One region of the Streptomyces sp. SLBN-118 genome, then DNA from elsewhere that is predicted to be linked to it. Evidence: riboswitches for the same ligand, from Rfam matches in the RefSeq annotation. Region 1 holds a riboswitch; the other holds the start of a gene.

Region 1 (3,095 bases):
CCCGCGATCGCCGCTCCCCTGGTGGCCGGCATCGCCGCCTTCCTGGCTTCCCGGCTCACGTACAAGATCGGCAAGAACGCCGACGAGAAGGCCACCGCGAAGGGCTACCGCGCCGGCCAGGTCGCCTCGGCCGGCCTTGTCTCCCTCGCCCACGGCACCAACGACGCCCAGAAGACGATGGGCATCATCACGCTGGCGCTCATCGCCGGCGGAGTGCTCTCGCCCGGCTCCAACCCTCCGATGTGGGTCATCCTCTCCGCCGGTCTCGCGATCGCGATGGGCACCTACCTCGGCGGCTGGCGCATCATCCGCACCATGGGCAAGGGCCTGACCGACCTTCAGCCGCAGCAGGGCTTCGCCGCCCAGACAAGTGCGGCCAGCGTCATCCTCGCCTCCTCCAACCTCGGCTTCTCGCTGTCGACGACGCACTCGTGCTCCGGCGCCGTGATGGGCGCGGGCCTGGGCCGCAAGGGCGGCGTGGTCCGCTGGTCCACCGCCACCCGGATGTTCGTCGCCTGGGGCCTGACGCTGCCCGCCGCCGCTCTGGTCGCCGCGGGCTCGGAGTTCGTGACCAAGCAGGGCGACTGGGGTGTCGCGGTCGTCGCGGCCTTCCTGATCGGCGCCTGCGCCGCGATCTGGTTCGTCTCCCGCCGCCAGGTGGTCGACCACACCAACGTCAATGACACGGACGCCGAACCCGCGGGCGTCGTGACCGCGGCCATCGCGGCCGTCGCCCCGCCGCCGGCGGGCACGCCCGCGCAGGACATGAAGACGACCATCCCGGCTCCGGCCCCCGCCTCCGGCTCCGAGCCGACGCGTCCGGCCACGGTGTAAGGACAGAACAGCATGAAAATCGACTGGGCAGCACTCGGCTCCGTCTTCGGCGTGAGCCTGGTCGCCACCGTCGCCCTGGTGGCTCTGTTCACCCTGGGCGTGGTGGGCCTGACCAGGCAGGAGTCCGCGGCCGCGAGCGGCGGCTCCGCGGTCCTGGCGCGCACCGGGGCGTACGCGTGCTTCGCGCTCTGCGCGGCAGCCGTGGCGTACGGGATCTACCTGATCGTCACCTGACAGCCGCTTCAGACACCTCGGGTCCGGGCCGGGTCACCCCATCGGGTGACCCGGCCCGCGTGTGTGCCCCAACACACTCTCCCCGTGCAGGTCAAAGGCCAGTTGACGGCCCTTCTCGCAGCGTGGTGGACTGCCGGGGCCATCTACGGCGGCAGAAGAGGAAGCCGGTGCGAATCCGGCGCGGTCCCGCCACTGTCACGGGGGAGCACTCCCCCGGAAGCCAGGAACTCTCACCGCCGGTCACGTCGAACCAGGGCGCGGACACCCTGAGTGAGGACATATCGCCATGCGCGGCTGCGGTTCGGTCCCTGCTGTGAGTACGAGGTTCCTGCGAGGCGGAACGACGGGCTGAACCGATGCGTGCCGACCGTCGATTCGTGTACGGCGCCACCGCCGGCCTGGCCGGTGACCTGCTTCTGGGCGATCCCCGCCGAGGGCATCCGGTCGCCGCGTTCGGGCGGGCCGCGGGTGGTGTCGAGGGTGTGCTGTGGCGTGACCACCGGGGGTGGGGCGCGCTGCACACCGTGGTGTGCGCCGGAGGCGCTGCCGCTGCCGCCGCACTGCTGAGCCGTGGACTGCGGGGCCGCTCGGCCGCGTCGGTCGCGCTGACCGCCGCCACCACCTGGGCCGTCGTCGGCGGCACGTCCCTGGGCCGGGAGGCACGGGCCATCGGTGGCGCGCTGGCCGCCGGGGACGTGGACGTGGCCCGGGAGCGGTTGCCGCATCTGTGCGGGCGCGATCCGCAGGCCCTGAACGAGCAGCAGATCGCGCGCGCCGTCGTCGAATCCGTTGCCGAGAACACCTCCGACGCCGTGGTGGGCGCGCTTGTGTGGGGAGCGCTCGCGGGCGTGCCCGGCCTGGTCGGCTTCCGGGCGGTCAACACGCTGGACGCGATGGTCGGGCACAAGTCACCCCGGTACCGGCGGTTCGGCTGGGCCTCGGCACGGCTCGACGATGTCGCGGGCTGGCCGGGCGCCAGGCTCACCGCGGCGCTGGCGGTGCTCGCGGGCGGGGACGCGCGCGGGGCCGCCCGCGCCTGGCGGGACGACGCGAAGAAGCACCCGAGCCCCAACGCTGGTCCCGTGGAGGCGGCTTTCGCCGGTGCGCTCGGGGTACGGCTCGGCGGAACGCTCTCCTACGGCGGACGCGTCGAGCACCGTCCCGTACTCAACGGCGACGGCCGCCCTGTGCAGTTCGGCGACATCGAACGCGCCGTACGGCTCTCGCGCCGCATCGGCTGGCTGACACTCGCCACCTGCGCGGCCGGGCGCCTCGCGGGGCATGCGCTGCGCGCGCGGCGCGCGGGAAAGGGGCGGGGATGAGCGGGCGCAGGGGCGGCGGACTGCTGGTCGCGGGAACCACGTCCGACGCCGGAAAGAGCGTCGTGACGGCGGGGATCTGCCGCTGGCTGGTGCGGCAGGGGGTGAAGGTCGCACCCTTCAAGGGGCAGAACATGTCGCTCAACTCGTTCGTCACGCGTGAGGGCGCGGAGATCGGGCGGGCGCAGGCCATGCAGGCGCAGGCGGCGCGCGTGGAGCCGAGCGCGCTGATGAACCCGGTGCTGCTCAAGCCCGGCAGCGACCGTTCGAGTCAGGTCGTGCTGATGGGCAGGCCGGTGGGTGAACTCAGCGCCCGTGGCTACCACGGGGGGCGGCAGGAGGCTCTGTTCGGGACCGTCGTGGAGTGCCTGGAGGAGCTGCGGGGCACGTATGAAGCTGTGATCTGCGAGGGGGCGGGCAGTCCTGCCGAGATCAATCTGCGGCGTACGGACATCGTGAACATGGGCATCGCACGGGCCGCTCGCCTTCCGGTGCTCGTGGTCGGAGACATCGACCGCGGCGGCGTCTTCGCCTCCTTCTTCGGTACCACGGCGCTGCTCGCCCCCGAGGACCAGGCGCTGATCGCGGGCTATCTGGTCAACAAGTTCCGGGGCGATGTGACGCTCCTCGAACCCGGCCTGGAGATGCTGCACGGGCTGACGGGGCGGCACACCTACGGCGTGCTGCCCTTCGCGCACGGCCTCGGTA
Region 2 (3,095 bases), on a different contig from region 1:
ACTGAGGCTTGCCGACCGGGGCAGCGCTGGCCTTGCTGGAGCTGCATACAGCAGTGGCACGACACACCCAACGCGCACCGCAGACGAGAGTCACCGCCCAGGCCCCGTCTGGAGTAGACGGCCGCTGCGGAGACTTGCCTAACTTGCCAGAACCGCTTCTTAGCCCATTCACCTGTAACTTCACTTGACAAACCTAGATAACCACTGCGGCCCTTTGGCTGTGCGGGGGTTGTTTCCCCACCCCGCCCCTTCCCTCAACTGGGGCTCCGTCCCAGCCCCGCTCACATTCAGCTTGACTCTGTCGGGGATCTTGGAGTTTCGCGGTGCGGCAGCATGATCAACGGGCATGCTCGGGTGGTTCCGATGACCGATGCAGCTGTCGAGGTGCCCGTTGTCGCTCCGTCCTCGTTCCGGTGAGCAAGTCCCGCCTCTGACTGCGCAGATCGCGCGGGCGAGCAACCCGGGTGGTACGACGGCGATATGGGTGCGCGACCGGCTGGACGGACTGTGGTGTGACGAGGACTTCGCCGCCTGGTACCCACGTGACGGGCGTCCGGGTCTCTCCCCTGCCCAGTTCAGCCCGTCCGGCGTTTGAGGACATGCGGCCGAAGGTCGCATCCGGCGGGGTGGGCAGCAGCCCGCCGCAGGCACACCGCGTACCCCGCACCCCGCGCGCCGTAGCCGCCCCGACACAACATGTGGTGGGTGCGGCAACTCCCCGCCCCCACATGTATGCTCGTCCTCGCTGTCGCCGCAGGGGAATCCGGTGTGAATCCGGAACTGTCCCGCAACGGTGTGATGCGGTGCGCTTTGTCGCGCCCCACCAGTCCGAAGACCTGCCGACGGTGCATCCGGCTCGACCGAACCGGGTGCCGAGACGTCCGGGCCTCGCGGTTGGGCCGGTGGACGCGGTGAGCCGTTCCCTGTGACGCGCGCCCGTGCCGCCTTCCCCCGCCGGCCCAGAGCCGAGCGAGGGAGAGCACCACGTGACCATCGCGCCAGCCGATCCGGCTTCAGGCATCTGCGAGCAGGTGGCCGACGGCCCCGGGACCGCGCTTCTGCGGACCCTGACCGGGCTCACCGCCGATCTGCCGGACACCGACCCGGGCCGTGTCGCCGCCGCCGCGCTGCGCGGCCGGCACGCCGGTTCGGACGCGGCAGAGCTGCGGAGCCTGGCCACCGACGCGGCGGCGGGGCTGATCTCCGAGGACCCGGCCTACTCCCGGCTGGCGGCCCGTCTGCTGACCCGTCATATCGCCGACGAGGCAGCCGGACAGGGCGCGGTCTCCTTCTCGGCCTCGGTCGCGGTCGGCCACCGCGAGGGTCTGATCGCCGACCGCACGGCCGAGTTCGTGGCGCTGCACGCCGCCCGGCTGGACACGCTGATCGACCCGGACGCGGACGACCGCTTCGGCTATTTCGGGCTGCGCACCCTCTACAGCCGCTACCTCCTGCGGCATCCGATCACCCGTCAGGTGATCGAGACGCCGCAGTACTTCATGCTGCGCGTCGCCTCCGGCCTGGCCGCGGACAACTCCGTGCACGCCCTGGAGGAAGTTGCCGCGCTCTACCGGCTGATGAGCAGGCTCGACTACCTCCCCTCCTCGCCCACCCTCTTCAACTCCGGGACCCGTCACCCTCAGATGTCGTCCTGCTACCTGCTGGACTCTCCGCTGGACGAGCTGGACTCGATCTACGACCGCTACCACCAGGTCGCTCGCCTGTCCAAGCACGCGGGCGGCATCGGCCTGTCGTACTCCCGTATCCGTGCCCGCGGTTCGCTGATCCGCGGCACCAACGGGCACTCCAACGGCATCGTGCCGTTCCTGAAGACCCTCGACGCCTCGGTCGCCGCGGTGAACCAGGGAGGCCGGCGCAAGGGGGCCGCCGCGATCTACCTGGAGACCTGGCACGCGGACATCGAGGAGTTCCTGGAGCTGCGCGACAACACCGGTGAGGACGCGCGGCGTACGCACAACCTCAACCTCGCGCACTGGATCCCGGACGAGTTCATGCGCCGCGTCGAGGCCGACGCCGTCTGGTCGCTGTTCTCGCCCGCCGATGTGCCCGAGCTGGTCGACCTGTGGGGCGACGCGTTCGACGCCGCGTACCGAAGGGCGGAGGCCGACGGCCTGGCCCGCAAGGCCATCCCCGCCCGCGAGCTCTACGGCCGGATGATGCGTACGCTCGCCCAGACCGGCAACGGCTGGATGACCTTCAAGGACGCCTCCAACCGCACCGCCAACCAGACCGCCGAGCCGGGCCGGGTCGTGCACAGCTCGAACCTGTGCACCGAGATCCTCGAAGTCACCGACGACGGCGAGACGGCGGTCTGCAACCTCGGCTCGGTCAACCTGGGTTCGTTCGTCACGGGCGACGGCATCGACTGGGAGCGCCTCGACGAGACCGTCCGTACCGCCGTGACCTTCCTCGACCGGGTCGTCGACATCAACTTCTACCCGACCGAGCAGGCGGGCCGTTCCAACGCCAGGTGGCGTCCGGTCGGCCTCGGCGCGATGGGTCTGCAGGACGTCTTCTTCAAGCTGCGCCTGCCCTTCGACTCCCCCGAGGCGAAGGCGCTCTCCACAAGGATCGCCGAGCGGATCATGCTCGCCGCGTACGAGGCGTCCTGCGCGCTCGCCGAGCGCAACGGCCCGCTGCCCGCCTGGTCCGAGACCCGCGCGGCCCGTGGCGTCCTGCACCCCGACCACTACGACGTCGAGCTCAACTGGCCCGAGCGCTGGGACGCCCTGCGCGCGCGGGTGACGAAGAGCGGCATGCGCAACTCGCTCCTGCTTGCCATCGCACCGACCGCGACGATCGCCTCGATCGCGGGCGTGTACGAGTGCATCGAGCCCCAGGTCTCCAACCTGTTCAAGCGCGAGACGCTCAGCGGTGAGTTCCTCCAGGTCAACGCCTACCTCGTGGAGGAGCTGAAGCAGCTGGGCGTATGGGACGCGCAGACCCGCGAGGCGCTGCGCGAGTCCAGCGGCTCGGTGCAGGGCTTCAACTGGATCCCCGAAGACGTCCGCGCGCTGTACCGCACGGCGTGGGAGATCCCCCAGCGTGGCCTGATCGACATGGCCGCCGCCCGC

What was found. Region 1 has a riboswitch for cobalamin ahead of FBY35_RS25855 (cobalamin biosynthesis protein). Riboswitches for the same ligand answer to the same signal wherever they lie in the genome.
Region 2: it holds a riboswitch for cobalamin, as region 1 does, so the genes downstream of both, FBY35_RS11925 (ribonucleoside-diphosphate reductase subunit alpha) here and FBY35_RS25855 (cobalamin biosynthesis protein) in region 1, are expected to answer to the same signal.

What each region holds. Positions count from the first base shown of each region.
Region 1 is NZ_VFNP01000002.1:1,578,989-1,582,083, forward strand. Features, by position in the region: gene FBY35_RS25845 (inorganic phosphate transporter) at 1-834, shown strand, start outside; gene FBY35_RS25850 (hypothetical protein) at 847-1,068, shown strand; cobalamin riboswitch at 1,177-1,319, shown strand; gene FBY35_RS25855 (cobalamin biosynthesis protein) at 1,425-2,390, shown strand; gene FBY35_RS25860 (cobyric acid synthase) at 2,387-3,095, shown strand, end outside.
Region 2 is NZ_VFNP01000001.1:2,680,385-2,683,479, forward strand. Features, by position in the region: cobalamin riboswitch at 716-859, shown strand; gene FBY35_RS11925 (ribonucleoside-diphosphate reductase subunit alpha) at 987-3,095, shown strand, end outside.